One region of the Pseudomonas sp. P1_A1 genome, then DNA from elsewhere that is predicted to be linked to it. Evidence: predicted binding sites of a transcription regulator. Region 1 holds the regulator's gene; each other region holds the start of a gene.
The links. Region 1 encodes sigma-54, which starts transcription at its own class of promoters, with help from an activator protein. Its sites were predicted from a motif close to ANTGGCATNNANNTTGCTNT; they were not measured.
Positions count from the first base shown of each region.

Region 2: AC1D2Q_RS16835 (flagellar basal body rod protein FlgF) is a predicted target of sigma-54. The motif match lies at 6,272-6,291, and genes of this name have one in related genera.
Region 3: AC1D2Q_RS19420 (pilin) is a predicted target of sigma-54. The motif match lies at 3,264-3,283, and genes of this name have one in related genera.

Region 1 covers NZ_JBFTZE010000024.1:60,851-72,644, reverse strand. Annotated here, with positions in the region: gene AC1D2Q_RS26820 (carbon-nitrogen hydrolase family protein) at 1-494, shown strand, start outside; gene tldD (metalloprotease TldD) at 507-1,949, shown strand; gene yjgA (ribosome biogenesis factor YjgA) at 2,010-2,534, opposite strand; gene pmbA (metalloprotease PmbA) at 2,643-3,989, shown strand; gene AC1D2Q_RS26800 (HPr family phosphocarrier protein) at 4,098-4,373, opposite strand; gene rapZ (RNase adapter RapZ) at 4,389-5,246, opposite strand; gene ptsN (PTS IIA-like nitrogen regulatory protein PtsN) at 5,249-5,713, opposite strand; gene hpf (ribosome hibernation-promoting factor, HPF/YfiA family) at 5,726-6,034, opposite strand; gene AC1D2Q_RS26780 (RNA polymerase factor sigma-54) at 6,109-7,602, opposite strand; gene lptB (LPS export ABC transporter ATP-binding protein) at 7,787-8,512, opposite strand; gene lptA (lipopolysaccharide transport periplasmic protein LptA) at 8,512-9,060, opposite strand; gene lptC (LPS export ABC transporter periplasmic protein LptC) at 9,047-9,619, opposite strand; gene AC1D2Q_RS26760 (KdsC family phosphatase) at 9,627-10,151, opposite strand; gene AC1D2Q_RS26755 (KpsF/GutQ family sugar-phosphate isomerase) at 10,151-11,125, opposite strand; gene AC1D2Q_RS26750 (ATP-binding cassette domain-containing protein) at 11,402-11,794, shown strand, end outside.
Region 2 covers NZ_JBFTZE010000010.1:131,545-143,338, forward strand. Annotated here, with positions in the region: gene AC1D2Q_RS16800 (MFS transporter) at 1-1,106, opposite strand, end outside; gene AC1D2Q_RS16805 (hypothetical protein) at 1,146-1,394, opposite strand; gene AC1D2Q_RS16810 (hypothetical protein) at 1,470-1,601, opposite strand; gene AC1D2Q_RS16815 (amino acid aminotransferase) at 1,819-3,012, opposite strand; gene AC1D2Q_RS16820 (4a-hydroxytetrahydrobiopterin dehydratase) at 3,012-3,368, opposite strand; gene phhA (phenylalanine 4-monooxygenase) at 3,473-4,258, opposite strand; gene AC1D2Q_RS16830 (sigma-54-dependent phenylalanine hydroxylase transcriptional regulator PhhR) at 4,540-6,102, shown strand; gene AC1D2Q_RS16835 (flagellar basal body rod protein FlgF) at 6,346-7,086, shown strand; gene flgG (flagellar basal-body rod protein FlgG) at 7,132-7,917, shown strand; gene flgH (flagellar basal body L-ring protein FlgH) at 7,970-8,665, shown strand; gene AC1D2Q_RS16850 (flagellar basal body P-ring protein FlgI) at 8,684-9,793, shown strand; gene flgJ (flagellar assembly peptidoglycan hydrolase FlgJ) at 9,805-11,103, shown strand; gene flgK (flagellar hook-associated protein FlgK) at 11,127-11,794, shown strand, end outside.
Region 3 covers NZ_JBFTZE010000013.1:35,168-43,483, reverse strand. Annotated here, with positions in the region: gene AC1D2Q_RS19435 (prepilin peptidase) at 1-181, opposite strand, end outside; gene AC1D2Q_RS19430 (type II secretion system F family protein) at 183-1,400, opposite strand; gene pilB (type IV-A pilus assembly ATPase PilB) at 1,403-3,103, opposite strand; gene AC1D2Q_RS19420 (pilin) at 3,330-3,740, shown strand; gene AC1D2Q_RS19415 (BON domain-containing protein) at 4,063-4,419, shown strand; gene AC1D2Q_RS19410 (DUF2845 domain-containing protein) at 4,593-4,889, opposite strand; gene AC1D2Q_RS19405 (DUF748 domain-containing protein) at 4,889-7,885, opposite strand; gene AC1D2Q_RS19400 (class I SAM-dependent rRNA methyltransferase) at 7,947-8,316, opposite strand, start outside.

The sequences.
Region 1 (11,794 bases):
TGGACGTGGCGGACAATCGCGGGCGTTATCGCGAATCCGATGACTATGCTTATGGCAGTGGCGTGGTGGTTGCCGATACGCCGGTCGGTCGAGTCGGCCTGACGGTGTGTTACGACTTGCGCTTTCCGGAGCTGTACAGCGAATTGCGTGCAGCCGGCGCGGAATTGATTACCGCCCCGTCGGCCTTTACCGCGGTGACCGGCGCGGCCCATTGGGACGTGCTGATTCGCGCGCGCGCCATCGAGACTCAATGTTACGTGCTCGCGGCCGCCCAGGGTGGCACTCATCCGGGACCGCGAGAAACCTTTGGTCATGCCGCGATAATCGACCCATGGGGGCGCGTGCTGGCACAACAGGATCAGGGCGAGGCCGTGCTGCTGGCCGAGCGCGACAGCAGCGAACAGGCGTCCATCAGGGCGCGGATGCCGGTGTCCACTCACCGGCGCTTTTTCTCGCAGGGCGCTCAGCGACCTGCATCAGAACGACGAATTTAAGGCGTAAAGCATATGAGCGAGTTGTTGTCCTCTGTCAGTGAACACCTTCTGGCGCCCGGCGGCGTAACGATCGAGAGCCTGCAAGGTGTGCTTGGCGATCTGGCCGGCCCGGGCATCGATGCCGCCGACCTGTATTTCCAGGGGCAGATTTCCGAGTCCTGGGCGCTGGAAGACGGGATCGTCAAGGAAGGCAGTTTCAACCTCGACCAGGGCGTCGGCGTGCGTGCGCAATCGGGTGAAAAAACCGGTTTCGCCTACAGCAATGCGATCACCCTCGAAGCGCTGGGCGCGGCGGCCCGTGCGGCCCGTTCGATCTCCCGGGCCGGGCAGAATGGCACCGTGCGGGCGTTCACTACCCAGGATGTCGCTCAGTTGTACGGGCCGGGCAACCCGCTGGAAGTGATGACCCGCGCCGAGAAAGTCGAGCTGCTCAAGCGCATCGACGTGGCGACCCGCGCCCTCGACCCGCGTATCCAGCAAGTCACCGTAAGCATGGCCGGGGTCTGGGAGCGGATTCTGATCGCCTCCACCGACGGCGGCCTGGCGGCGGATGTGCGGCCGCTGGTGCGTTTCAACGTCAGCGTGATCGTCGAGCAGAACGGTCGTCGTGAGCGCGGCGGCCATGGCGGTGGCGGTCGTACCGATTACCGTTATTTCCTCAGCGAAGACCGCGCCATGGGCTATGCCCGTGAAGCGTTGCGTCAGGCACTGGTGAATCTGGAAGCGATCCCGGCGCCGGCCGGTACGTTGCCGGTGGTGTTGGGTTCGGGTTGGTCCGGCGTGTTGCTGCACGAAGCCGTCGGTCACGGTCTGGAAGGCGATTTCAACCGCAAGGGCAGTTCGGCCTACAGCGGGCGCGTGGGCGAGATGGTTGCATCGAAGCTTTGCACCATCGTTGATGACGGCACCCTCGCCGGCCGCCGAGGTTCGCTGAGCGTCGACGACGAAGGCACGCCGACCGAGTGCACTACGCTGATCGAAAACGGCGTGCTCAAAGGTTATATGCAGGACAAGCTCAACGCGCGCCTGATGGGCGTGGCCCGCACCGGCAACGGTCGTCGCGAATCCTACGCGCACCTGCCGATGCCGCGCATGACCAACACTTACATGCTCGGTGGTGAAAGCGACCCGGCGGAAATCATCGCCTCGGTGAAAAAAGGCATCTACTGCGCCAACCTCGGCGGCGGTCAGGTGGACATCACCAGTGGCAAGTTCGTGTTCTCCACCAGCGAGGCGTACCTGATCGAAGACGGCAAGATTACTGCCCCGGTCAAAGGCGCGACGTTGATCGGCAACGGGCCGGAAGCCATGAGCCGGGTGTCGATGGTTGGTAACGATCTGGCGCTGGACAGCGGCGTGGGAACGTGTGGCAAGGATGGGCAGTCGGTGCCGGTGGGTGTCGGCCAGCCAACGCTGAAAATCGATGCGATCACCGTGGGTGGCACAGGATCGTAAGGGGCTCTTGAAAACGTGAAGCTTCGGGTGAGTTGCGAGGCAACTCACCCGATTCGGGACTTAACGCAAACCGCGTTGAGTCTCGTCCAGCTCACGGATGTACTTGAAGATTTTACGGCTCGAAGCCGGTGGCTTGTTGGTCGCCAGTTCGTGCTGGGCCTGACGGATCAGGGAGCGCAATTGTTGACGATCGGCCTCCGGGTAATCGACGACGAACTTCTCCAGGACGGCGTCGTCGCCTGCGATCAAGCGATCGCGCCAGCGTTCCAGGCCGTGGAAACGTTCGTTGTACTGCCGGGTGGAGGCATCGAGTTGATCGAGCAGAGTGAGAATGGCGCCAGTGTCCTGATCGCGCATCAGCTTGCCGATAAACTGAAGGTGCCGTTTACGCGCGATGTTCGCGGTGTGCTTGGGCGCATCGGCCAGAGCCCGGCGCAAAGCGTCGGTCAACGGCAGTTTTGCCAGCAGGTCAGGCTTGAGTGTTGTAAGGCGCTCGCCGAGGTCAACCAGAGCATGCAGCTCGCGTTTGACCTGGGATTTGCTTTTTTCTCCCGTATCGAGGGAGTCGTCGTAAGAATCAACCATGGTGGCCGTCCGCAAAGAAACGCCGCCATGATAACCAGTCGGGGGCCGCTTGTCCGGCCCGGTCGCTCGATGACCGTTACCGAAAGCAGAATTTGAGTGGAGAACAGCATGAGTGCAGTTGAAAGCGTCGGCCCACAAGCGTTGCCGGCACTGCAAGAGCAAGTCGAGCAGATCATTGCTGAAGCCAAGCGCCAGGGCGCCAGTGCCTGTGAAGTGGCGGTGTCGCTGGAGCAGGGCCTGTCGACCACGGTGCGTCAGCGGGAAGTCGAAACCGTTGAGTTCAACCGCGATCAGGGCTTTGGCATCACCTTGTATGTAGGGCAGCGCAAAGGCTCGGCCAGCACCTCGGCCAGTGGTTCGGAAGCGATTCGCGAAACCGTCGCTGCTGCGCTGGCGATTGCCAAGCACACGTCTGAAGACGAAGCCGCAGGCTTGGCGGATGCCGCGCTGATGGCCAAGGAACTGCAGGATTTCGACCTGTTCCACCAATGGAGTATCACACCGGAGCGAGCCATCGAGCAGGCCCTGGCCTGTGAAGCGGCCGCGTTTGCCGCCGACAGCCGGATCAAGAATGCCGACGGCACCACCCTCAGCACTCATCAGGGTTGCCGTGTGTACGGCAACAGCCACGGTTTTATCGGCGGTTACGCTTCGACCCGTCACAGTCTCAGCTGTGTGATGATCGCTGAAGCCGATGGCCAGATGCAGCGCGATTACTGGTACGACGTGAACCGTCAGGGCAACCTGCTGGCCTCCCCGGAGAGTATCGGCCAGCGTGCCGCACAACGGGCGGCGAGCCGTCTGGGTGCGCGCCCGGTGCCGACCTGCGAAGTGCCGGTGCTGTTTTCCGCGGAACTGGCCGGTGGCCTGTTCAGCAGTTTTCTCTCGGCGATTTCCGGCGGCAGTCTGTATCGCAAATCGTCGTTCCTCGAAGGCACGCTGGGGCAGAAACTGTTCCCGGAGTGGCTGACCATCGACGAGCGTCCGCACTTGATGCGTGCTTTGGGCAGCTCTGCCTTCGACGGCGATGGCCTGGCGACCTACGCCAAGCCGTTCGTGGAAAACGGCGAGCTGGTGTCCTACGTGCTTGGCACCTATTCCGGTCGCAAGCTGGGCATGCCGAGCACCGCCAATGCCGGCGGCGTGCACAACCTGTTCGTCACCCATGGCGACGAAGATCAGGCGGCCTTGTTGCGCCGCATGGGTCGTGGCCTGCTGGTCACTGAATTGATGGGGCAGGGCCTGAATATGGTCACTGGCGATTACTCCCGTGGCGCGGCGGGTTTCTGGGTCGAGAACGGCGAGATCCAGTTCGCGGTCCAGGAAGTGACCATCGCCGGCAACATGCGCGACATGTTCAAGCAGATCATTGCGGTCGGTAATGACCTGGAATTGCGCAGCAACATTCGCACCGGTTCGGTGTTGATCGAGCGGATGACGGTGGCGGGCAGCTAAGCTGCGATTGCTGCACAAAAAAAACGCGCCACCCCATCGGGTGGCGCGTTTTTTGGGTCATTGGATCGCAGCCCGTAGGAGCTGCCGAAGGCTGCGATCTGTTGCTGTTTATTCGCCTTCGTCGAAGTAATTGTTAATCAACTTCACCAATGCCTGCAGCGCCTCGTCAGCCTGCTCGCCTTCGGTACTCAGGTGGATTTTGGTGCCCTTGCCAGCAGCCAGCATCATCATGGCCATGATGCTTTTGCCGTCGACTGCGGTTTCTGGCGTTCGTCCTACCCTGATCGTGCAATCCTTGAACTGACCGGCGACTCCGACAAATTTGGCAGACGCGCGGGCATGCAGGCCCAGCTTGTTGATGATTTCGATTTCCAGAGCAGGCATCGCGATGTGAATCCTTTAGCTGAGGTCGCGGTGGCGAACCTGGACGTTCTTCAGGGATTGTTGCAGGACCTGGCCCAGACGTTCGGTCAGGTAGACAGAGCGGTGATGCCCGCCGGTGCAACCAATGGCAATGGTGACATAGGCGCGGTTACTGGCGGCAAAGCGGGGCAGCCACTTGAGCAGGTAGGAGGAAATGTCCTGGAACATCTCTTCAACATCCGGCTGCGCCGCCAGGTAGTCGGCCACTGGTTGATCGAGCCCGGACTGTGCCCGCAGCTCCGGTTTCCAGTAAGGGTTAGGCAGGCAGCGCACGTCGAACACCAGATCGGCGTCCACCGGCATGCCACGCTTGAACCCGAAAGACTCCACCAGAAACGCAGTACCGGGCTCCGGCTGATTCAGCAGGCGCAGCTTGATGGTGTCGCGCAACTGATACAGGTTCAGATTGGTGGTGTTGACCTTGAGGTCGGCCAGATCGGCGATCGGCCCCAGCAGATTGGTTTCGTCCTCTATCGCTTCCGCCAGCGATCGATTGGCGCTGCTCAGCGGGTGACGACGGCGTGTTTCCGAGAAACGTTTGAGCAGGGTTTCTTCGTCGGCGTCCAGGTACAGCACATCGCACTGGATATGCCGGCTGCGGACTTCTTCCAGCAGTTCGGGAAACCGTGACAGATGACTCGGCAAGTTGCGCGCATCGATGGACACCGCCACCAGCGGTTGTGCCAGTTCGGTATGAATCAGCGCACGCTCGGCCAGTTCCGGCAGCAGACCGGCAGGCAGGTTGTCGATGCAGTAGTAGCCGTTGTCCTCGAGAACATCGAGGGCAGTGCTTTTACCTGAGCCGGAGCGGCCGCTGACGATGATCAGGCGCATGATTAGTGACCGTTTTGCTCGTCCAGGACAACCTGATACAAAGCTTGGTTGCTTAGGGCGCTGCGCAGTTTTTCACGCACCTCCTTGCGATCAAGCATGCTGGCGATCTGGCGTAGCAGTTCCAGGTGCGCATCGGTGGCTGCTTCCGGGACCAGCAGTACAAACAGCAGGTCAACCGGGGCGCCGTCGATGGCGTCGAAATCGATGGGTGCATCCAGGTGCATCAAGGCACTGATGGGCGATACGCAGCCCTTGAGACGGCAGTGGGGGATGGCGATACCGTTGCCAAAACCGGTGGAACCGAGTTTTTCACGGGCGACCAGACTCTCGAAGACATCCTGCATGGCCAGATCCGGCACTTCGCGATGGATGAGGTTGGCAATTTGCTCGAGGGCTTTCTTTTTACTGCCGCCCGGCACGTTCACCAGGGAACGGCCGGGGGTCAGGATGCTTTCAAGTCGGATCATGGGTTGGGAGTGTTAACGACCGGTCGCGCCCTGGAGGAGGCTCTGGGTCTTTTCCTTATGCTTTTTGAGTTGTTTATCCAGCTTGTCGGTCAGTGCGTCGATCGCTGCGTACATATCGGTATGTTCCGCGTTAGCGACCACCTCATTGCCGGGAATATGCAGTGTGGCTTCGATTTTCTGCTTGAGCTTTTCGACCGTCATCGTGACCTGCACGTTGGTGATCTTGTCGAAATGCCTCTCTAATCGTTCGAGTTTTTCGCCGATGTAGGTGCGAAGAGGTTCGGTCACTTCCAGTTGGTGTCCACTGATGTTGACTTGCATACAGCTTCTCCTTCGTTGCCAGTGCATAAAGCGGTAGATCAGATGATCTACCACTGGAACGCTGTGGCGTGGCTCTACATCAACCGCTTGCGTTCGCTCGAAGGCGCGATTCCCAGGGATTCGCGGTACTTGGCGACGGTGCGGCGAGCCACCTGAATGCCTTGTGCCTCCAGTAAACCAGCGATCTTGCTGTCACTCAACGGCTTTTTCTGATTTTCCGCGGCAACCAGTTTTTTGATGATCGCGCGGATCGCCGTGGACGAGCATTCACCGCCTTCGGAGGTGCTGACGTGGCTGGAAAAAAAGTATTTCAGTTCATAGATGCCCCGTGGGGTATGCATGAATTTTTGCGTGGTCACCCGTGAAATCGTCGATTCGTGCATGCCCACCGCTTCGGCGATGTCATGCAGCACCAACGGTTTCATGGCCTCGTCGCCGTACTCCAGGAAGCCGCGTTGATGCTCGACGATCTGGGTGGCCACTTTCATCAGGGTTTCGTTACGGCTTTGCAGGCTCTTGATGAACCAGCGAGCCTCCTGCAGCTGATTACGCATGAAGGTGTTATCAGCGCTGGTATCGGCGCGGCGTACGAAGCCGGCGTATTGGGCGTTGACCCGCAGGCGCGGTACCGACTCCTGGTTCAGCTCCACCAGCCAGCGCTCGTTGTCCTTGCGCACGATCACGTCGGGAACGACGTACTCGGCTTCGGTGGACTCGATTTGCGAACCCGGGCGCGGGTTGAGGCTCTGGACCAGTTCGATCACCTGGCGCAGTTCGTCTTCCTTGAGCTTCATGCGGCGCATCAGCTGGCTGTAGTCGCGGCTGCCGAGCAGGTCGATGTAATCGGTGACCAGGCGCTTGGCCTCGGTCAGCCAAGGGGTCTTGGCGGGCAGTTGGCGCAGTTGCAGCAGCAGGCATTCACCGAGGTTGCGGGCGCCGATACCGGCGGGCTCGAATTGCTGGATGCGGTGCAGGACGGCTTCGATTTCGTCCAGTTCGATGTCCAGTTCCGGATCGAAGGCCTCGAGGATTTCCTCGAGGGTTTCGTCCAGATAGCCCTGATTGTTGATGCAGTCGATCAGGGTCACGGCGATCAGGCGATCGGTGTCGGACATCGGTGCCAGGTTCAGTTGCCAGAGCAAATGGCTTTGCAGGCTTTCACCGGCCGAAGTACGGGTGGTGAAATCCCACTCGTCGTCATCGTTGCTCGGCAGGCTGCTGGCGCTGGTCTGGTAGACGTCTTCCCAGGCGGTATCGACAGGCAATTCGTTGGGAATGCGCTCGTTCCAGTCGCCTTCCTCAAGGTTATCCACCGTCGGGGCGGTTTCCTGGTAGGAGGGTTCCTGAATGTCGGCGTTGGGTTGCTGTTCGGCTTTGTCGGCCAAGGGGTCGGCATTATCGAAGTCGTCGCCTTCTTCCTGGCGTTCGAGCATCGGATTGGACTCCAGGGCCTCCTGGATTTCCTGTTGCAGGTCCAGGGTCGACAATTGGAGCAGGCGGATGGCCTGTTGCAGCTGCGGTGTCATCGTCAGCTGCTGGCCCATTCTCAAGACTAGCGATGGTTTCATGGCAGGGGCTTAACACCTTATTCGCCGGCGCACATGCGCCATCCACTACAGGGCGCCGAAGCGCCAAACATAAGCAAATTATATGCCTGAAACTGAAGTGTTTGCCTAGAGCGCTGTAACAATAAAAAACTATTGATTTTTTATTGAGACGAGCACCGAGGCGACTGACCAGGCACCTCAGCGCTTACAGGCGGAACTCATGGCCCAGATACACTTCCTTGACCAGTTCATTGGCCAGGATGGTGGCGGAGTCGCCTTCAGCGATCAGCTGGCCATCGTTGACGATGTAGGCGGTTTCGCAGATGTCCAGGGTTTCACGGACGTTGTGGTCAGTGATCAGCACGCCAATGCCTTTGGCCTTGAGGTGATGGATGATCTGCTTGATGTCGCCCACCGAGATCGGGTCCACGCCGGCGAAGGGTTCGTCGAGGAGGATGAATTTCGGGTTGGTGGCCAGTGCCCGGGCGATTTCCACCCGACGGCGTTCACCACCGGACAGGCTCATGCCAAGGCTGTCGCGGATGTGGTGAATGTGAAATTCCTGCAGCAGGCTTTCCAGCTCTTTGCGGCGACCGGCCTTGTCGAGCTCCTTGCGGGTCTCGAGGATGGCCATGATGTTGTCGGTCACCGACAGCTTGCGGAAGATCGACGCTTCTTGCGGAAGATAACCGATACCGGCCTTCGCGCGCCCATGCATCGGCTGGTGGCTGACGTCCAGGTCATCGATCAGTACGCGACCCTGATCGGCCTGTACCAGGCCCACGATCATGTAGAAACAGGTGGTTTTACCGGCGCCGTTGGGGCCAAGCAGGCCGACGATCTGGCCGCTGTCGATGGACAGGCTGACGTCACGCACGACCTGGCGGCTCTTGTAGCTCTTGGCCAGATGCTGAGCTTTCAGAGTTGCCATTACTGGGCCTTTTGCTCGTCGGTTTTCTTTTTCGGCTGGATCACCATGTCGATGCGCGGACGCGTCTCGGTGACTTTGTTACCCGTGGCGCGACCGGCGCTCGCAAGTTTCTTGACCGTGTCATAGACGATTTTCTCGCCCTGGGTGGTGTTGTTGTCCTTGTCGACAACTTTGGCCTTGTCGATCAGTACGACGCGGTTTTGCGCGGCGTGATATTGGATGGTCACGCCCCAACCCTGAACAGGCTTGGTGTCGCCAGCTGTTTGCAATTGCTCGAAGTACGCCAGGTTGCCCACCGAGGTCACCACGTCGATGTCGCCAGTCGGGGTGCGAGTGATGGTCACGGTGTTGCCGGTGACCTTCATCGAGCCCTGAGTGATGATCACGTCACCTTTATAGGTGGCAATACCATTCTTGTCGTCCAGCTGGGCGTCGTCGGCCTGGATGCGGATAGGCTGCGCTTGATCGGTCGGCAGAGCCCAGGCGCTCACGCTTCCCAGTGCTGCGCTCAGACCGAGCAAAATAGGGAGGGTTTTAACGAGCCTCATACTGTCCTCTTACGTTCGATAGCAGGTGTATCCTGCTTTCTTTCAAGTACGCTTTCATTCCGTTGCCTGTCGATACACCGCCGGCGCCGTCGATTCTAACGGGTTGATCGGTCTGCGCATATTGCTGCTGCGGGAACACTGTCATACGGGTGGTGGTAATCAGGGTTTTACGGTTTTTTTCGTCGAAACGCGTGATACGTACCGAGTCGATCAGCTCGACCTGGGTGCCGTCCGGATTGACTTCACCGTGTTCGCTCTGGACGTGCCAGGGGAATTCGGTGCCGCGAAACATGTTCAGGTCAGGGTTGGACAGCAACGTCACTTCCGTCGCCTTCAGGTGTTCGACCTTGTCGGATGTCATTTCATACTGCAATTTGCCGTCCGGCAGGTACTGCACGCTGTGGGCGTTGGTGGCGTAATAGTCGATCATGGTTTCATCGACATGCGCCACTGGCTTGTCGAGGAAGCGTTCCGGGCTGATATTCCAGTAGCCGACCGCAGCGAATAGCGCCGCGATGCAACCGAATATCAGGATGTTGCGAATCTTTTTGCTCAGCATGATGGGCTCACAGGTATGCGGCGTTGGCCGCATCGAGGCGGCCCTGGGCGCGCAGGATCAATTCGCAGAATTCGCGCGCGGCACCCTCGCCGCCACGGGCCTGGGTGATGCCGTGGGCGTGCTCGCGCACAAAGCTGGCGGCGTTGGCCACGGCCATGCCCAAGCCTACGCGGCGAATCACCGGCAGGTCCGGCAGGTCGTCGCCGAGGTAGGCCACTTGTTCATAGTTCAGGTTGAGTTGGGCAAGAAGCCCGTCGAGCACCACCAGCTTATCTTCTCGTCCCTGGAACAGGTGTGGAATGCCGAGGTTCTTGGCCCGTCGTTCGACCACCGGGGTCTTGCGTCCGCTGATGATAGCGGTCTGCACGCCGGCTGCCATCAACATCTTGATGCCTTGGCCGTCGAGGGTGTTGAAGGTCTTGAATTCGCTGCCGTCTTCGAGGAAGTACAGGCGCCCGTCGGTCAGCACGCCGTCGACGTCGAATACCGCCAGTTTGATCTGTTTGCCGCGTTGTAGCAGGTCCGTGCTCATTACATTACTCCAGCGCGCAGCAAATCGTGCATGTTCAAGGCGCCGACCGGGCGGTCTTCGCTGTCGACCACGACCAATGCGTTGATCTTGTGGTCTTCCATGATTTTCAACGCCTCGGCAGCCAGCATCTCGGCACGTGCGGTCTTGCCGTGGGCGGTCATGACCTGCTCGATGGTGGCGCTGTGGATGTCGATGCTGCGGTCCAGGGTGCGACGCAGGTCGCCGTCGGTGAAGATCCCGGCAAGTTTACCGTCGGCCTCCAGAACCACGGTCATGCCCAGGCCCTTGCGGGTCATTTCCATCAATGCGTCCTTGAGCAAGGTGCCGTGCTGAACCTGCGGCAGCTCTTGCCCGGCGTGCATGACGTTTTCCACTTTCAGCAGCAGGCGTCGGCCAAGTGCGCCGCCTGGGTGGGAAAAGGCGAAATCTTCAGCGGTAAAACCGCGGGCTTCCAGCAGCGCCACCGCCAGGGCATCGCCCATCACCAGAGCGGCGGTGGTCGATGAGGTTGGCGCCAGGTTCAGCGGGCAGGCTTCGTGCTCGACGTGAACGTTGAGGTTGACCTCGGCAGCCTTGGCCAGCGCCGAGTCGGGATTGCCGGTGACGCTGATCAATTTGATGCCCAGGCGCTTGATCAGTGGCAGCAGGGTAACGATTTCATTGGTGGAGCCGGAGTTCGACAGTGCCAGGATGATGTCGTCACGCGTGATCATGCCCATGTCGCCGTGGCTGGCTTCGGCTGGGTGCACGAAGAACGCCGTAGTGCCGGTGCTGGCCAGGGTGGCGGCAATCTTGTTGCCGATGTGCCCCGATTTGCCCATGCCGACCACGACTACGCGGCCTTTGCTGGCCAGAATCATCTCGCAAGCGCGTACGAAATCTGCGTCGATATGGGGCAGCAAGCCTTGTACGGCTTCCAGTTCGAGGCGGATGGTACGTTGTGCAGATTGAATCAGGTCGCTGGATTGGCTCATGTCAGAAATCGTATTGTCTGATGAAAAGGCGGCGATTATAACGATAATGATCAAAACCCTCACGCAAGTTCGTCGCGGTTTGTCATTCCTTGTTACCGAAACCCTCTAAATAGATGATTTCAGGTGGTCATGTTGCTGAACGTGCCCGGCTTGGGCCTTGGGCGCTTGGCCTTTGCGGTGATATAGTTCGCCGCCAGTTCGGCCTGCCCGGGGAGGTATGTGCTTTCGTTTGAAAGCCAGGCGTCCGAGTGAGAGGCTGCATCGCAAGGAGTTTAGATGAGTGCCGATAACGCCTACGCGGTCGAGCTGAAGGGACTGACCTTCAAGCGCGGTGCGCGCAGCATTTTCAATAACATCGATATCCGCATACCACGCGGCAAGGTCACCGGCATCATGGGGCCTTCCGGGTGTGGCAAGACCACGCTGTTGCGGTTGATGGGGGCCCAATTGCGCCCCACCAGCGGCGAAGTCTGGGTCAATGGCCAGAACCTGCCAACGTTGTCGCGCAGCGACTTGTTCGATGCGCGCAAGCAGATGGGTGTGCTGTTTCAGAGCGGCGCACTGTTTACCGATCTCGATGTGTTCGAGAACGTCGCCTTTCCGTTGCGCGTTCATACCGCGCTGCCGGAAGAAATGATTCGCGACATTGTCCTGCTCAAACTGCAGGCC
Region 2 (11,794 bases), on a different contig from region 1:
AGGAAGATCGAGGCAAACCCGAATCCTGCAGCAATCGCACCCGCCAGCGGTCCGGTAATCCCCAGTGACAAATCGATGAACAGCGAATAGGCCCCAACTGCTGCGCCACGGCTGGAGGCCGGCACCAGATTGACCGCTTCCACGCCCAAGGCCGGGAACACCAGCGAAAAGCCGAAACCGCTCAGCGCCGCACCGGCCAGTGCCCAATGAGCATCTGGCGCCAGCCACAGCAGCAACAGCCCGAGGGTTTCCACCGAGAGGCAGGCAATCGCCACGCGAAAGCCGCCGAGGCGGTTGATCAGGTTGCCGAACAGTAGTCGCGCGCCAATGAAACTGGCACCGAACAAACTCAGGGACAGCACCGCGTTGGACCAATGCTGAGTGGCGTAATACAGGGTGATGAAGGTCGCGATGGTGCCAAAGCCGATGGAACCCAGTGCCAGGCCGCAGCCATGAGGGAACACCCGTCCCAGCACATGCATGAACGGCAAACGCTCACCGGCGACAATCGGCGCCGCGGTTTTCGGCCAGGCCAGCGCCACGCCCAGCACGGCCAGCAGCATGATGCTCACGCCCATGCTCCACAAACCCAATTGACTCACCAGCAGCACCCCCAGTGGTGCGCCGACCGCCAACGCGCCGTAACTGGCAATGCCGTTCCAGGAGATGACCTTGGCGGTGTTCGCCGCGCCGACCCGGCCGATGCCCCAGCCGATCGACCCGGAGCCGACCAGGCTTTCCGCGCTGCCGAGTATCAGGCGGCCAATCAACAGGCTGATCAAACTCAGTATCGGCAGGCTTTGCGTCCAGGCCGAAATCAGCATGAACACACCGCTCAAACCACAACCGGCGAGGCCATACATCACCGCCAGTTTGCTGCCCTTGTTATCGATGATGCGCCCGGCGTAAGGGCGGCTGAGGAGGGTGGCCAGGTATTGCACGCTGATCACCAGCCCGGCGATCACCGCGCCGAAGCCGAGGTCGCTGTGGACGTAGCCCGGCAATACGGCCAGGGGAATACCGATATTGAGGTAACCGATGAAAGTGAACAGGACGATGGAAACGACTTGCAGCGTGACCGCCAGGGGGCGCTGGGTTTCTGACATGGGTAAAAGGTCCACGGGGCAGCAGGATAGATAGGCTGCTTATGATAGCGGCGTGGACGGTCGCGGGGCGTGAAAAAGTAAAACTAATTGCCGAACGGGATGAGTCAGGATTTTGCGGGGGGCGACCAGTTGCGTCGTGACCAGGGCGGCCAGGGCATTTTCTTCGCTGCCGAAGCGGGCCAGCAGGGCGGCTTGTTTCTCGGGGGAAAGGCGATTCCAGATGTCGATCATCTTCTCGGCGGTGCCGATCAGGACGCTGGCCTGGGCTTCAGTGAAATCATCGCTCATGGTGCGGGCTCGCGGTTCAGGCAGTGTGGAAAGCGCATGTTAGCGCTTTCCACACGGTCTGGCATTGCAGGTGTATCAGTCTTCTCTGTCGGCCTGGCGGCGTTCAGGTGCTTCTTTCGGCTCGGGCTGTTGGGCGCCGGCTTGTTGCGTGGTTGTCTGCTCAGTTTCGTGCAGGCTTGGGAAGGGGAGATTAGGGATCTCGTGCATGTTTCGCGCTCCTCGCTAAGTCTGTTGATAGATCTGGTAGATCCGCGCTTTTAAAAAAGCCTGGGCAGGATACAGCAGGAAAAATGACAAATAGACTTTATATCCGCATGTTGCGACGGATGGAATTGTCTAGACAGGTCAATGGGATAGGCTCAATTGATCGTTCCCACGCTCTGCGTGGGAGCGTGGGAGCGTGGGAACGATCAGTGGGAGGGGGTTACTTGCAAACGTCAGCGATGGCCTCGGCCAGCAGGTCCAGGCGTGTCGCATCGATCCCCGCCACGTTCGCCCGGCCCGAGCTGACCATGTACACACTGTGATGTTCGCGCAGTTGCTTGACCTGCTCCGGCGACAAACCGGTGTAGGAAAACATCCCGCGTTGCACGCCAATGTGCGCAAACCGCTCGCGCAACCCGTGGGGTTCGAGCGCTTCGACCAGACCGTTGCGCAGCTGGGCGATGCGCAAACGCATGGCTTCCACTTCGTCGGCCCAGCGGCTTTTCAACTCTGGATCGCCAAGGATGGTCGCGACTACGGCAGCGCCGTGATCCGGCGGTGTCGACCACAGGTTGCGGGCGATGTTGGCCAGTTGGCTGCGGATGTCCACCAGCTTGTCGGCGGTTTGCGCGCAGACAATCAGCGCACCGATGCGGTCGCGGTACAGGCCGAAGTTCTTCGAGCAGGAACTGGTGATCAGCACTTCCGGCAACTCGGCGGCGAACAGCCGGGTCGACCAGGCATCTTGCTCCAGGCCATCGCCGAATCCCTGATAGGCGAAGTCGATCAGAGGCAGCAAGTCGCGACTGCGCACCACATCCAGCACCCGGCGCCAATCGTCATGGGACAGGTCGAAACCGGTCGGGTTGTGGCAGCAGGCGTGCAGCAGCACCACATCGCCCTTCGGTGCTTGATTGAGCACCGCCAGCATCGCTTCGACATCGAGGCGGTTATCGCTGCCCACGTACGGGTAGTGACTGACCTTGACCCCGGCCGTCGCGAAAATCGTTTCGTGGATCGGCCAGGTCGGGCTGCTCAGCCACACGCCACGGCCCGGCAGGCATTGGGCGATGAAGTCGGCGCTCAAGCGCAGCGCGCCGGTGCCGCCCGGCGTTTGGGTGGCGCCGGCCCGTTGCTCGGCGATCAGCGCCGAATCGGCGCCCAGCACCAACTCGTTGATGACCTTGCCGAACGCCGCATCGCCGTGGCCGCCGATGTAAGTCTTGGTGGCCTGGCGATCCACCAGGCGCTGCTCGGCAAGCTTCACCGCTTCAAGGATTGGCGTCAGGCCCTGGGCGTCTTTGTAGACACCCACGCCAAGGTCGAACTTGCGCGGGTTAGGGTCCTGCGCATAGGCCTCCATCAGGCCGAGAATCGGGTCGCCGGGTACTCGGCCGATGGCGTCGAAGTGCATTATTTGCGGCCCTCGGCGTCTTTGGCCACTTCGTCAGTGCGCGCGGCCATGATGAAGTCGTTGCGGTGCAGGCCCTTGATGGAGTGGCTCCACCAGGTCACGGTGACTTTGCCCCACTCGGTTAGCAGGCCCGGGTGGTGACCTTCGGCCTCGGAGATTTCACCGACGGCGTTGGTGAACGCCAGCGCGTGCTTGAAGTTCTTGAACAGGAAAACTTTTTCCAACTGCATCACACCGTCGCGCACTTCGATGTTCCAGTCAGGGATCTGTTTGATCAGGATCGGCAGTTCTTCGTCGCTGACCTGAGGGGCATCGGCGCGGCAGGCTTCGCAATGGGCTTGGTTCAATGTGGACATGATGAGTTCCTGAAATCTGATTATTGGAATTCGACCGTCAGTACCGCCACGCTAAACCAAAGCGTCGGATCCTGACAGGCTCACTTGATTCTAAAAGCTGCGGATCAAGCGGCTTTTGGCGGAAATTTCGGTGCGTGCAACCCAAGCTGCATGCCTTGTTTGACCATGCCCATGATGTCTTCGTGGGCCAGATCGAACAGGCGCTTGAGGTTCGGCAGGACAAAGTACAGCGGTTGCAGAATGTCGATGCGATACGGCGTACGCATGCATTCCAGCGGGTCGAAGGCCTGATGTTCAGGTGCGTCCGACAGGGCGTAAACAGTTTCTTTCGGCGAGGACAGAATGCCGCCGCCATAGATGCGCAGGCCTTGCGGCGTGTCGACCAGGCCGAACTCGATGGTCATCCAGTACAGGCGCGCCAGGTACACGCGTTCTTCCTTGGAAGCCTGTAGGCCGAGTTTGCCGTAGGTGTGGGTGAATTCGGCGAACCAGGGGTTGGTCAGCAACGGGCAGTGGCCGAAGATCTCGTGGAAAATGTCCGGCTCTTGCAGGTAATCCAGTTCTTCGCGGGTACGAATAAAGGTCGCTACCGGAAACTGCTTGTTCGCCAGCAATTCGAAAAAGGTCTGGAAGGGAATCAGCGCGGGCACTCGGGCAACTTGCCAGCCGGTGGTTTCACCGAGGACTTTGTTGATTTCACCGAGTTGCGGAATGCGGTCGTGGGGCAGACCGAGTTTTTCAATGCCGTCCAGGTATTCCTGGCATGCACGACCCTCGACCACTTTCAGTTGGCGAGTGATCAGCGTATTCCACACCGCGTGTTCTTCAGCGGGGTAGTCGATAAAACCTTGCGCATCGGGCTCGCGAGCCACGTATTGCGTCTGCTTCATACTGCTCTCCTGCTAGGGGATACGTTCTTGTTTTATGTCCTGCTCTGGAATTAGAGATACGCCAAGGTGTGCGACTTTGCAGCAGGTGATCCGCGGCTTATGTAGGAAAAGCCCAAGCTTTTTGTAAAGTATTCGTTACGGTTTTGCTGCTGTAGCGTAAGTATTGATATTTCCGTGTTTGAAATGGATCACGGGTGTCACATAATCTTGACGACTAACTTGGCGTTCGCGCAGAAATTTCCTTGCGTCGGGCCTCGATCACCCCTGTTACGAGCCTTTATATGCGTATCAAAGTCCACTGCCAGAACCGCATCGGTATCCTGCGCGACATTCTCAACCTGCTGGTCGAGTACGGGATCAACGTCGCTCGCGGCGAGGTGGGCGGTGAGCATGGCAATGCGATCTATCTGCATTGCCCGAACCTGATCAACATTCAGTTCCAGGCGTTGCGGCCGAAGTTCGAGGCGATTGGCGGGGTATTCGGCGTCAAGCGTGTAGGGCTGATGCCCAGCGAGCGTCGGCATATGGAGCTCAATGCCTTGCTCGGTGCCCTGGAGTTTCCGGTGCTGTCGATCGACATGGGCGGCTCCATCGTCGCGGCCAACCGTGCGGCGGCGCAGTTGCTCGGGGTGCGGGTGGATGAGGTGCCGGGGATTCCGTTGTCGCGGTATGCCGAAGACTTCGACTTGCCGGAACTGGTGCGCGCCAACAAGTCGCGGATCAACGGCTTGCGGGTCAAGGTCAAGGGCGACGTGTTTCTCGCCGACATCGCGCCGCTGCAATCGGAGCATGACGAAAGCGAGGCCATGGCCGGTGCGGTGTTGACGCTGCACCGGGCGGACCGGGTGGGCGAGCGCATCTATAACGTGCGTAAACAGGAGTTGCGCGGCTTCGACAGCATTTTCCAAAGCTCGAAAGTGATGGCGGCGGTGGTTCGCGAAGCGCGGCGCATGGCACCGCTGGATGCGCCGCTATTGATCGAAGGCGAAACCGGCACCGGCAAAGAGTTGCTGGCGCGGGCCTGTCACCTGGCGAGCCCGCGTGGGCAATCACCGCTGATGGCGCTCAACTGCGCCGGCCTGCCAGAGTCCATGGCCGAGACTGAATTGTTTGGCTACGGCCCCGGCGCCTTCGAAGGGGCGCGGGCCGAAGGCAAGCTTGGGCTTCTGGAACTGACGGCGGGCGGTACGTTGTTTCTCGATGGCGTCGGCGAAATGAGCCCGCGCTTGCAGGTGAAATTGCTGCGCTTTCTGCAGGACGGTTGCTTCCGTCGTGTCGGCAGCGATGAAGAGGTCTATCTGGATGTGCGGGTGATCTGCGCGACTCAGGTGGACTTGTCCGAGCTGTGTGCTCGCGGTGAATTTCGCCAGGATTTGTACCACCGCTTGAACGTGCTCTCGCTACACATCCCGCCACTACGCGAATGCCTCGACGGCCTGGCGCCGCTGGTGGAGCACTTCCTCGATCAGGCCAGTCGACAGATCGGTTGCCCGCTGCCGAAACTGGCGCCGGCGGCGATGGAACGGCTCAGTCACTATCACTGGCCGGGTAACGTGCGGCAGTTGGAAAACGTTTTGTTTCAGGCGGTTTCCCTGTGCGAGGGCGGCACGGTCAAAGCCGAGCACATTCGTCTGCCGGACTACGGCGTGCGTCAGCCGCTTGGCGATTTCTCCCTCGAGGGCGGGCTGGACGAGATTGTCGGGCGCTTCGAGAAAGCGGTGTTGGAGCGCTTGTATTCCGAGTATCCGAGCAGTCGGCAACTGGGCAAGCGGTTGGGGGTTTCCCATACCACCATTGCCAATAAGTTGCGGGAGTATGAGGTCGGCAAAGAGCCGGGTGTTTAAACCTGTGACTGATCGTTCCCACGCGGAGCGTGGGAACGATCAGAGATCTTTTGCTTTGTTGCCGCGAAGCGGCATAACACCGCCGGTTTTTCGTCTTCGATACATTCCCCCAATCCCCTCTAAACCCCTCAAGTCCTTTGTTTGCCGGGCCCGGCGCCGCCAGAAAAAAGTTGGTCTGCAAATTGCTTATGGCTCAGCAGTACAGCGGTGGGCGGCAAACGTCCGGCATGCAGAGGAAAGAGTGTGGACAAGTACCTTTATGTGGCAATGACCGGCGCCAGCCAGAATGCACTGGCGCAGAAGGCTCATGCCAACAACCTGGCGAACATCTCTACCAATGGTTTTCAGAAGGACCTGGAGCAGGCCCGTTCGATGCCGGTGTTTGGTGACAGCTTTCCGGCGCGTGCGTTTGCCATGAGCGAACGTCCGGCCACCGACTTCTCCCCGGGCGCGCTGGTGGAAACCGGTCGTGACCTCGATGTCGCGGTGCAAGGCAACGGCTGGATCGCCGTGCAGAACCCCGATGGCGGTGAGAGCTACGTGCGCACCGGCAGCCTCAACGTTGACGCCCTGGGCGTGTTGCGCGCCGGTAACGGCATGCCGGTGATGGGTAATGGCGGGCCGATTGCCGTGCCGCCCGAGCAGCAGATCGAAGTCGGCGAAGACGGCACCGTCAGCATCCGCGCGATGGGCGAAGGCCCGCGGGTGATGGCCGAAGTCGACCGCATCAAACTGGTCAACCCGGACTTCAAGAACATGACCAAAGGCCTGGACGGTTCGATCCACACCAAGGACGGCAAGCCGGCGCAAGCCGATGCCGGCGTCAAACTGGTGTCCGGGTTCCTCGAGTCGAGCAACGTCAATGCCGTGGAAGAAATGACTTCGGTACTGGCGCTGGCCAAGCAGTTCGAGCTGCACATCAAGATGATGAACACCGCCAAAGACGATGACCAGGCCATGGCTCGGGTCTTGCAGATCAGCTAATTATCAGAACGTCGCGCCGTAAAACAGGCGCACGAGGAGAATCGAATGCTTCCGGCTCTATGGGTTGCCAAAACAGGTCTGTCCGCCCAGGACACCAACCTCACCACCATTTCCAACAACCTGGCGAACGTATCGACCACGGGTTTCAAACGTGACCGCGCCGAGTTCCAGGACTTGCTGTATCAGATCAAACGCCAGCCAGGCGCCCAGTCGACCCAGGACAGCGAACTGCCGTCGGGTCTGCAAGTGGGTACCGGTGTGCGCATCGTCGGCACCCAGAAAAACTTCACCGCCGGCAGCCTGCAAACCACCGAGCAGCCATTGGACATGGCCATCGACGGTCGCGGTTTCTTCCAGATCCTGCAGCCCGATGGCACCACGTCCTACACCCGTGACGGTACCTTCCACCTGGATTCCAACGGCCAGATCGTCAACGCCAGCGGCTTCGCCCTGGAGCCGGCCATTGTCATTCCGAACAACGCCCAGACGTTCACCGTTGGCCGTGACGGCACCGTGTCCATCACTGTTGCCGGCAGCCCGGCCGCCCAAGTGATCGGCAACCTGCAAACCGCCGACTTCATCAACCCGGCCGGTCTGCAAGCGGTGGGTAACAACCTGTTCCTGGAAACCGCTGCCAGTGGCGCGCCGCAAGTCGGCACCCCGGGCCTGGCCGGTTTCGGCACCACGCTGCAGAACACCCTGGAAACATCCAACGTCAGCACCGTTGAAGAGATGGTCAACATGATCACCACTCAGCGCGCCTACGAGATGAACTCCAAGGTGATCTCCACCGCCGACCAGATGCTCTCGTTCGTAACGCAGAATCTGTAATCAAGTCTATGAGGCGGCCATGAGGTCGCCTGCAACACCGTGAGGTAGGGTCATGAATCGCTTTGTATCTGTTCTGGCACTGAGTGGGGTCGCCGCGCTGGCGGGGTGCGTCGGTCCGACGCCAAAGCCCAATGACCCTTACTACGCCCCGGTGTTGCCGCGCACGCCGCTGCCGGCTGCCGCCAATAACGGCTCGATCTACCAGGCCGGTTTCGAACAGAACCTGTACAGCGACCGCAAGGCGTTCCGGGTGGGTGACATCATCACCATCACCCTGAACGAGCGCACTCAGGCGAGCAAGAACGCCAACTCGCAGATCGACAAGACCAGCGACACCAGTGTCGGTCTGACCTCGCTGTTCGGCTCCAGCCTGACCACCAACAACCCGATCGGTGGCAACGACTTGAGCCTGAACGCCGGCTACAAAGCTGATCGTGCAAGCAAGGGCGACAGCAAGACCGGCCAGAGCAACAGCCTGACCGGTTCGATCACTGTGACCGTTGCCGACGTGTTGCCCAACGGCATCATCGCTGTGCGCGGCGAGAAGTGGCTGACCCTCAACACCGGTGACGAGCTGGTGCGGATTGCCGGCCTCGTTCGTGCCGATGACATCGCCACCGATAACACCGTGTCGTCGACCCGCGTCGCCGATGCGCGCATCACCTATTCGGGCACCGGTGCATTTGCCGATGCGAGTCAGCCAGGCTGGTTCGACCGTTTCTTCCTCAGCCCGCTGTTCCCTTTCTAGGTGGCTTTTCTGGTGAGCATGTTGAACTTCAAACACCTGATGGTGGGCGCCCTGTTGCTGTCCGTAGCCTTCGACGTTCAAGCCGAGCGGCTGAAGGACATCGCCAGTATTTCCGGCGTGCGTTCCAACCAATTGATCGGCTATGGCCTGGTGGTCGGGCTTAACGGTACCGGTGACCAGACGACCCAGACCCCGTTCACCCTGCAGACCTTCAACAACATGCTCTCGCAGTTCGGCATCAAGGTGCCGGCAGGTTCCGGCAACGTGCAATTGAAGAACGTTGCGGCCGTGTCGATCAGCGCCGATTTGCCAGCGTTCGCCAAGCCGGGTCAGCAGATAGATATCACCGTAGCGTCCATCGGTAACTCCAAGAGCCTGCGCGGCGGCACCTTGCTGTTGACGCCGCTCAAAGGTATCGACGGCAATGTCTACGCCGTGGCTCAGGGTAACCTGGTGGTCGGTGGTTTCGATGCCGAAGGTCGTGACGGTTCGAAGATCACCGTCAACGTTCCGTCAGCCGGTCGCATCCCCGGCGGTGCGTCGGTCGAGCGTGCAGTGCCGAGCGGTTTCAATCAGGGCAACAGCCTGACCCTGAACCTCAACCGTTCGGACTTCACCACGGCCAAGCGCATCGTCGACAAGATCAACGACATGCTTGGCCCTGGCGTCGCCCAGGCCATCGATGGCGGCTCGATCCGCGTGACCGCGCCACTCGATCCGAGCCAGCGTGTCGACTATTTGTCGATCCTCGAAAACCTCGAAGTCGACCCGGGCCAGGCGGTGGCGAAAGTCATCATCAACTCGCGCACCGGCACCATCGTGATCGGCCAGAACGTCAAGGTTTCCCCGGCCGCCGTGACCCACGGCAGCCTGACCGTGACCATCACCGAAGACCCGATCGTCAGCCAGCCCGGCCCTCTGTCCAACGGGCAGACGGCGGTCGTGCCGCGTTCACGGGTCAACGCTCAGCAAGAAGCCAAGCCGATGTTCAAGTTCGGTCCGGGCACCACCCTCGACGAGATCGTTCGTGCGGTGAACCAGGTCGGCGCGGCACCGGGTGACTTGATGGCGATCCTCGAAGCGTTGAAACAGGCCGGCGCGTTGCAAGCCGACCTGATCGTGATCTGAGGGCGGCGATCATGGATATGCGCAAAAGCGGTCTGGTCAGCAGCAGCGATTCGGGGTCCTACTCGGACCTGAATCGTTTGAATCAGCTCAAGGTCGGCGACAAGAACAGCGATGCGAACATGCGCAAAGTGGCGCAGGAATTCGAGTCGCTGTTCCTCGGCGAAATGCTCAAGTCCATGCGCTCGGCCACCGAAGCGCTGGGCAAGGATAATCCGCTCAACACGCCGGCAGCCAAGCAATACCAGGAAATGTACGACCAGCAGTTGGCCGTTTCCCTGTCCCGCGAAGGTGGCGGTATTGGTCTGGCTGATGTGCTGATGCGCCAGATGTCGAAGAACAAGCCGTTGGCGCCGGGTGAGGCCGCCGCAGCGTCTGCCGCCAAGCAAGCCGCCGCGAAGGCCGCCGTGGAAACACCGATTGCCGCCGGTACGGTCGCCACCAATGGGCCGCTGTCGCGCCTCAACGGCGAGCGCCCGTTGTGGGCTTCACGCGCGGTGAGGGCGCCGGCAGGGGCGGGCGAAGGCGCACACCGCAACGACATGGCGCTGATCAATCAGCGGCGTCTGGCGCTGCCACCGAAACTGGCCGACCGTTTGCTCGCAGGGCTGGTGCCGTCAGCATCGACCACGGCGACAACCGCCACCGCAACGCAGAACAAAATCCAGGTGCCGCCGAGCACCACGACCGGTTCCGGCCCGCTGTACAACGGCGATTGGCTGGCTTCGCAAACGGATACGACCTCCAGCGGGCGCCTGCAGATTTATGGTCGTGCCATGGCTCAAATCCCCCTGGCGCCGGCGAAGAAAGCCTTCAGTTCCGCCGACGAATTCGTCAACACCATGCTGCCAATGGCCAAAGAAGCCGCCGACCGTATCGGTGTCGATCCGCGTTACCTGGTGGCACAGGCCGCCCTGGAAACCGGTTGGGGCAAATCCGTCATGCGTGCCCAGGATGGTAGCAGTAGCCACAACCTGTTCGGGATCAAGGCCAGTGGTAACTGGAAGGGCGATTCGGCGCGGGCGATCACCAGCGAATTCAGAAATGGCCAGATGGTCAAGGAGACGGCCGAGTTCCGTTCCTACGCCTCGTACAAGGACAGTTTCCATGACCTTGTGACGCTGCTGCAAAGCAACAATCGCTATCAAGATGTGCTGAAGTCGGCCGATAACCCAGAACAGTTTGTACGCGAGTTGCAAAAAGCCGGGTATGCAACCGACCCGGATTACGCAAGCAAGATTTCGCAGATAGCCAAGCAGATGACGAGTTACCAAAACTACGCTGCAGCGGGCGCTTCCACTACGCCTTTATAGGCACAAGGCATAAGGTTTGAATCATGAGTTTGCTCAACATCGGGATGTCGGGTTTATCCGCTGGCCAAAGCGCGTTGATGGTGACCGGTAACAACATTGCCAACGCCGACACCGCAGGCTACTCGCGTCAGCAAACCGTGCAGGGCAGCAAGGCCTCGAATCAGTTCGGCAATGTCTACATCGGCACCGGTACGACCCTGGCCGATGTGCGTCGGGTGTACAACAGCTACCTCGATGCGCAACTGCAAACCACCACCTCGCTCAACAGCGACTCGGCTGCCTACGCCGGGCAGATCAGCCCGCTCGATGCCTTGCTGTCGGACAGCGGCACCGGCCTCAATGGCGCCCTGACCAAGTTCTTTGCCTCGGTACAGAACGTCAACGCCAAACCGGGCGACGATGCTTCCCGCCAACTGCTGCTCAGCGATGCGCAAGCCCTGAGCAACCGGTTCAACTCGATCTCCAGCCAGTTGACCACGCAGAACGCGAACATCAACGGCAATCTGGAGAACATGGCCGATCAGGTCAACAAACTGGCGACCACCGTGGCCCAGTTGAACCAGAAGATCTCCGAAGTTTCCAACGCCGGCGGCCAGCCCAACGACTTGCTCGACGCGCGCAACGAGACCGTGCGCCAGTTGTCCACCTTCACCGGGGCGCAAGTGCTCGAGCGTGACGGTAATCTCGATAT
Region 3 (8,316 bases), on a different contig from region 1:
GGCCGGGGGCTTCGGCTGGCAAGTCCAGTACGTCATGGGCCTGCAGGCGCCATTCACGCTCAAGCATTTTCGGCAGGCGCCAGACCACCACGTTAAGAAAACTGCCGATCAGCAGGCCGATCAGCCCTGCGGTAATCACGAAGGCCAGCGGATTGAGGCTCAGAAAATCGTTCAAGGACATATCAGATCGCTGAGCCGAGTTGGAAGATGGGCAGGTACATTGCAACCACCAGCCCGCCGACGATAACCCCCAGCACCACCATGATGAATGGCTCCATCAGGCTGGTCAGGTTATCGACCATGTTGTCCACCTCGGCCTCGTAGAAACTCGCGACCTTGTCGAGCATGTCGTCCAGCGCGCCTGACTCTTCGCCAATGGCCGTCATCTGGATCGCCATGGTCGGAAATATGCCGGAGGTGCGCATGGAAAAATTCAGCTGCATGCCGGTCGAAACGTCCTGCTTGATGCGCAACACCGCTCGCTTGAACACGATGTTGCCGGTCGCGCCCGCCACTGACTCCAGGGCTTCGACCAGTGGCACGCCGGCGGCAAACGTCGTCGACAGGGTACGGGCGTATCGGGCCACGGCGGACTTGTACATGAGCGCGCCAACCAACGGCAGTTTCAGCAGCCAGGTGTCCGTCCGGTCGCGAAAGCCCGGGGAATTCTTGAAGGCATGGCGCAGGCCGAAGATCCCCCCAGCCAGCACGCCGAGTATCATCCACCACCAGTCCTGCATGAACTCCGACAAGCCGATGACCATCACGGTGAACGCCGGCAGTTCGGCGCCGAACCCCGAGAATACCGACTCGAACTGCGGCACAACCTTGACCAGCAGAATGCCGGTCACAATGATCGCGACGAACACCACGGCCAGCGGGTAGGTCATGGCTTTCTTGATCTTGGCCTTGAGGCTTTCGCTCTTTTCCTTGTAGGTCGCCACCCGTTCCAGCAGGGTATCCAGGGCACCGGCCTGCTCGCCGGCGTCCACCAGGTTGCAGTACAGCTCATCGAAATACTGGGGCTTTTTGCGCAGCGCCGCGGCGAAGCTGTTACCGGCGGCGACTTCCTGCTTCACCTCGTCCACCAGCTTGCGCATGTTCGGGTTATCGAAGCCTTCGCCGATAATCTCGAACGATTGCAGCAGTGGTACGCCGGCTTTCATCATGGTCGCCATCTGCCGGGTAAACAGGGCAATGTCCAAGGGTTTGATGCGCTTACCAGCACTGAAAATGGCCGCGGATTTTTTCCGCACCTTGCCCGGGTTGATGCCCTGCTTGCGCAACTGGGCCTTGATCAGCGCGGGATTTTGTCCGGTCAACTCGCCGGTCATTTTCGCGCCTTTGCGATCCGTGCCTTCCCAGGCATACACGCTGATTTTCGCTGCTTTGACCGCCATATTCAGTCCTTCGTGACCCGGTTGATTTCTTCAAGGCTGGTGATGCCTTGCATGGCCTTGAGCAAGCCCGAGGTGCGCAGGTCGTTGAAGCCGTCCTTGCGCATCTGGAGGTCGATCTCCAGTGAATTGCCTTCGGCCATGATCAGCCGTTGCAGGTCAGGGGTGTTCTTTACCACTTCATAAATCCCCACTCGCCCTTTGTAGCCAGCGTTGCATTGATCGCAACCGACCGGTTCATAGATCGTGAACGAGCCGATGCGTTCCTCGGGGAAGCCTTCCTTGAGCAGCGCCTCGCGGGGAATCTCGATGGGTTTCTTGCAATGGCTGCACAACTTGCGCGCCAGGCGCTGGGCAATGATCAGGCTGACCGAGGTCGCGATGTTGAAGCCCTGAATCCCCATGTTGTGCAGGCGGGTCAGGGTTTGCGCGGCGCTGTTGGTGTGCAGGGTGGAAAGCACCATGTGCCCGGTCTGGGCGGCTTTGATGGCAATTTCGGCAGTTTCGAGGTCGCGGATTTCGCCGACCATGATCACGTCCGGGTCCTGGCGCAGAAACGAGCGCAACGCTTGGGCGAAATCCATTCCCTGCCTGGGATTGACGTTGACCTGGTTGACGCCCTCCATGTTGATTTCCACCGGGTCTTCGGCAGTGGAGATGTTGATGTCGACGGTGTTGAGGATATTCAGCCCGGTATAGAGCGACACGGTCTTGCCTGAACCGGTGGGCCCGGTCACCAGGATCATCCCCTGTGGTTGCTTGAGGGCGGCCATGTACAGGTCTTTCTGCTCCGGCTCATAGCCGAGGGCATCGATGCCCATTTGCGCGCTGGACGGATCGAGGATCCGGATCACCACTTTTTCGCCCCACAGGGTCGGCAGGGTGTTGACCCGGAAGTCGATGGACTTGCTCTTGGACAGGCGCATCTTGATCCGCCCGTCCTGGGGTTTGCGCCGCTCGGAGATGTCGAGACTGGCCATGACTTTGAGCCGGGAAGCAATGCGGTTGGCCAGTTGCGTTGGTGGCTTGGCGACTTCATGCAGGATGCCATCGGTGCGCATCCGCACGCGGTAGGATTTCTCGTAGGGTTCGAAATGCAGGTCGGAAGAACCGCTCTTGATCGCATCGAGCAACATCTTGTGGACGAAGCGCACCACGGGCGCGTCATCGGTGTCCTGTCCGGCGATGACGTCCTGTTTCTGGTCATCGACCGACTCGATGTCCAGACCGTCGAGGTCGACATCGGCCATCTCTTCCAGGCCGGTGGCGTGGCTGTCGAAGAATTTTTCGATGGCGTCGCTGAGCTTGTCTTCTTCGACCAGGATGGCTTCGGTATTCAGCCCGGTACTGAACTGGATGTCGTTGATGACCTGTTGATTGCTCGGATCGGAAACCCCCACGAACAGTTTGTTGCCGCGTCGCCAGAGGGGCAGGGCGTGGTGCTGGCGGATCAGTTTTTCGCTGACCAGCCCCTTGGGTTGGGTGTCTTTGTCCAGGCAGTTGAGGTCCAGCAGGGCCATGCCGAAATGCTCCGAAGCCACCTCGGCAACCTGCCAGCTTTTCAGCAGTTTGTTTTGCACCAGATAACTGACCAGTGAGACTCGATCGCGTTGGGCTTGCTGATAAGCCTGTTGCGCACTTTGATCAGTGATCAGCTCGGCCAGCACCAATTGCTTGGCCAGACCGCTAAGGGCAATGTCATTCATTGGGATTCCGGACACAGGCGGTTAATGACTTATAGCCTAGTCAAGCAGTGGAGCCAAACCAGCCGAGGTGAGGTGACAAAAAGTGTCAGAAAGTGCGGATCCTGGGAGTAGGAAAGGTCTTTGTCGTGATCCCGAGCCCAGTCTGCAGGGGCGCATACGACTTGGCATGAGCTGTGCTGTACCCTCTACAGATCATGAGATTTCGACTCATGCATGGAGCCTGTCTATGAAAAATCAAAATGGTTTTACCCTGATCGAACTGCTGATCGTGGTGGCGATCATCGGGATTCTGGCGACGTTTGCGTTGCCGCAGTACTCGAAGTACCAGGCGCGAGCGAAGGTTACCGCAGCGCTGGCAGAAATCTCGGCACTGAAAGTCCCTTTTGAAGACATTATCAATCAAGGTACCGATCCTACCCTCGCCCTGATCGGCGGTACGGCGACTACAGGTAATTGCACAATTACGGCATCGGGTACCGCCTCTAGCGGTGTGGGCACTATTGGCTGCACGATCCTCAATGCTCCAGGGCCTGTGCTCAGCAAAACCATTACGCTTTCGCGTACCCTCGCCGGTGGCTGGACATGCGCCACGACGGTTCTACAGGAGTACGCCCCTAAAGGCTGCACCGGCGCCTGAGCCCTATCACCAGGCATAAACAATGCCCCGCTTCTCACGACGCGGGGCTTTTTTTTATGGGGCATTTGGGAGCGATTTGGATGATCGCGAAAACCACCGGCAATTCACGACTTCAGGCCCGCGTTAAACCCGCATGTTGCATGTCGATAATTTCAGAGTCATGCATTTTGCATGATTTCGAAAATTGTCATTGTTGCTAAATTATTGATTTATATGTATTTATTTTTTATCGAGCAGTTGGCACAGCGTTCGCACTCTCTCTGGTAACCCTGCTGACAAGACGACACGCAGCAGACTTTCCAGAAGAACAGGAGTTACTCGTATGAAGAAGTTCGCTATCGCTGCCGCTACTGCTACCGCGCTGACCTTGACCATGACCAGCGCTGCATTTGCACAGACCACCCAGACCACCCAGGCTCCCATGACGCTGGCCGCCGGTGAGGTGACCAAAGCCAAAGAGGCTACTTCCGATACCTGGATCACGACCAAAGTCAAAGCAGACCTGGTGACCGAAAAAGGCATTCCAGGCACTGATATCAAAGTCGAAACCAACAAAGGCGTCGTGTCGCTGTCCTCTACCGTTGCGGTGACTGACGCTCAGAAAGCAACCGCCGTGGCTATCGCCAAGAAAATCAAAGGCGTCAAAGCGGTGTCCGCTGATGGCCTGAAAGCCGAGTAAGGCAAGGCTTCTCGCCTGGACCGGGAGAAGATGCGGCAGGCGGGCCAGGTCATACGTCTGTCGCTTTTTGAGAGTTCATGCGAAAGGCCATATGGACGTGGCCGTTACAGGCCCCGACATTCGTGTCGGGGCCTGTTCTATTGGGAGCAACGCAAAAAACTGTGGGAGCGAGTTCAGTTACCGCGTTTGCTGGTGATTTGAACCAACCGGTTTCCTTCAAAGCGCAGGTACTGGTACATCCCGCTGTTGGGCCCGTAGGTCCATTCCTCGACCTGAAACTCTTCCCGTCGATTGGCGCTGCGCTTGTAGCCAAGCAGGTCGCGGGCGACGGGCTCTCCGCATTTTTGCAGTACTTCGCTGGACCTGTCCCCGACGCTGATCAATTGACTGCCGCAGCGCAGGGTATCGGCCGCCGCGGCTTGGCCGGCAGCCAATACCAGGGCCAGGCTCATAAGCCATTGCGCGCCCATCACTCGGCATCCAGATGCATGGCCGTCACCACGCGGCCATCGCTTTCGGCCTCACCGAGGTTGGCGTCGATGAAGTACACACGGTCATCGGCCAACTGTCCTTTGTCCACCAGATAGTCCTTGATGCTGCTGGCCCGTTCCTGGCCCAGCTGACGCAACAGAACCTCGCTGGAGCTCCAGAAACCGATCACGCTTTCACGCATTTTTTTGTTGCGTTCTTCCTTGCCCAGATCCTTCCATTCCGCGGGCGGCTGGATCTTGAGGCGCGTGCGGTAGATTCCTTCGAGCAGCGGGCCTTTCTCGCTGTCCGGCACTTCCAGCATGGAGGCCTGGGCCGGCACTTTGTCACCGCGGCGCTGGAGCATTTTGTAGTAGTTGTACTGGTATTCCCGTTCCAGGCGTTGCTCGGCGAGCAGCGGGCCGTCGCTGCTCTTGGCGGCAGTGCCTTCGATTTCCAGGCGCAGGGCCGGACGTTCCTTGAGCGCCTGGGACAGTTTGATCAATGTCGCTTCGGCTTCCTTGTTCAAGTCACTTGAACCTGGTGCAAACGCCACGGTACCCAGGTCCTCTGAACCACCGCCGCTGACCAGCCCGCCAATCATTTTGAACGGCGCCGCGGCCGCCTTCACGATCAGATTGCGCAGGGTCTGCCAGATGATCGGCATGATGCTGAACTGTGGGTTGTTCAGGTCGCCGCTCACCGGCAGTTCGATGGAAATCTTCCCATCGACATCCTTGAGCAGGGCAATCGCCAGTTTCAGCGGCAGGCTTACTGCATCCGGACTGTCGACTTTTTCACCCAGTTGCAGCTGCTCGACCACCACTTTGTTTTCGGCCAGGAGCTGACCATTGGTGATCTTGTAATGCAGATCCAGATTGAGCCGGCCCTTGCGGATGCGGTAACCGGCGAACTTGCCGGAATAGGGCGTCAGGGTGGTCAGTTCCACCCGTTTGAAACTGGTGGCGATGTCCAGGCTGGCCATCGGGTCGAACGGGTTGACCGAGCCCTTGATGGTCACCGGCGCATAGCGGTCGACCTTGCCTTTGACGTCGACGCTGGCCGGTTTTACGTGGCGGCTGTCGATGGTGCCGATGTTCCCGTTCAGTTGTTGGACGGCCGTGGCGAAGTTCGGCGTCAGGCTGAAGTCGGCGAAGTTTGCCGAACCGTCATTGATGGCAATGCCGCCGATGTGGATGCCCAGCGGTTTTTCTTTTCCGGCTGCCGGTTTGGCTGCGGCGGTTTTGGTCGGTGCGGCGCCGGAGTCGGCCGGTTGCGGGATCAGCAGGTCATCGATGTTGGTGGTGCGATCATCGTTGATCATGAAGCGCGCATAGGGCTGGAACAGGTTGACCTTATCGATCGACAGGCTGTCGCCGTGCTGATAGTTCAGGCCTTCGAGCACCAACTGCTGCCACTTGAGGAAGTCGCGGGTTTTCAGGGTGTCGAGGGTATGCAACTGATCGATCTGGGCTTTACCTGTGACGCTGAACGCCAGCGGCTCGGTGCTCTTCAGGTCGACCGCCAGATCACTGCCCAGCATGCCGCTGCGCAGTTCGAGGCGAATGAACGGGTTGATGTAGGACTGGGCGACGCGCAGGTCGATATCCCTGGTCTGCACGTTCAGTTTGGCGCTGATCGGGGCCAGATTGACCGTGCCGTCCGCCATGATCTTGCCTTGCTTGCCCACGCCCGTATCGAGCTTGAGGTTGAAAGGGGAGCCATTGAGGCTGTCGAAATTCTGCAGGTCCAGGTTCAGCGGGCCGAGCTCCAGCGCTACGGCGGGTTGTGCCTTGCGGTCGGCCAGGTGCACCTGATAATTACGCAGTTGCACGTCTTTGAGCAGTACCTGCCAGGGCTTGCTCGGCGCAGTCGGTTCGGGCTTCGGTGAATCGGCTGCCGCGGGTGTGCTGGTGGGTTCGGCGTTGGCTTTGGCCGCCTGTTTGGACGGCTGGCTGGCGAACAGTTTTTGCCAATCGAGTTGCCCATCGGCTTCGAGGGCGGCCCAGGTTTCCAGTTTCTGGCTGCGGATCTTGCCGACCACCACTTGCTGCTTGGCCAGGTCCACGGTGGTGTCGCTAATGTCCAGCCGTTCGAGCTTCGCCAGCGGTCGGCCGTCCGGAGCCTTGATGGCGAAAGGCGCGATGCTGACGGCGACGTTGCTCAGCAGCAGTTCAGTGCCCTTGTTCAGATTGAGTTTGTAGTCGGTGCTCAGGTTCAGGACGCCGTTTTCCAGGACCAGTGGCACAGCATCGCGCACGTAGGGCCAGAAAGATTTCATCTTGCCATCGGTGATTTTCAGCTTACCTTCAGAGGCGATCGGGGTCAGGCTGAAATTGCCGGTCCAGTCGATCTGCCCGCCAGCCGGGCCGACCGCGACCAGGGTCATGTCGGCGTTGTCGTCGGGCAGGGTGCTGAGGTTCTTCAGCTCGAAATCGAGTTTGTCGTAGAGGAATTCGATCGGCTCGCTGGGCCGGGCATCTTCGAAGTGCACGTAGCCGCCGGCCAGTTTGATCCGCTCCACCCGCAGCGGGAAGGGTTTGGCGTTCGGGTCGACCGGGGTCGGTTCGCTGGCGGGGATTTTGAACAGCCCGAGCAGGTTGAGCGTGCCGTCCTTGCTAAAGCGGATTTCGGTCTTGGATTTGTCCAGTTCGATATCGGACAGGTGCAGCGCCTTGGTCCACAGACTGTCGATCTGCAGGTTGGCGTACAGGCGTTCGAAGCCCACTTGTTCCTTGCCCGGCTCGCCGATGACCAAACCCCAAAGAGTCACTTCAAGGCTGAACGGGTTGAGTTCGATTCGCTGAATCGTCGCGGGCGTCGTGGCGTAGTTGGCCAATTGCTGGTTGGCAACTCGCAACGCGATGCCCGGCAAAATCAGAAACCCCAACAGGCTGTATAGAGCCAGGGCTGTTAACAAGGCGCCGATAGCGCGAGTCAATCCTTTGGGCATGTGTGGCTTCATCTGTCGGAATCGGAGTGCCTTGGAGTATGGCATGCGTTTGCGGTTCCGAAGCAATCACGCTTTATAGGAATTGTCTGATTATTAGTGTGGATTTTCAGAGCTGCAGGATCAGCGTTTTCAGCGGCGGTTGTTGATCCATCGACGGAAAGTCGCTGCCGGGTGTCAGCGCTGTCCACTCACGCACCGGGCGCCCGGCCTTCTCTGCGCAGCGCAGCACCTGTTCGCGCCAATCGTCCATGCTGACCTTCGCCAGGTTGTTGCAGCAGATCAACACGCCATCGTCGGCAGTGGTCAGCAGCGCCGGTTTGAGCAGGCTCTGGTAGTCGCGCAACAGGTCGACCGTGCCGAAAGCACTCTTGGCCCAGGCCGGTGGATCGAGCAGCACCAGATCGTATTGACGCGGCTCCAGGCGCTGATAGCTCGGCAGTTTTTGCCCGCGACGCTGGCTGATCGGCAGGCCGGCC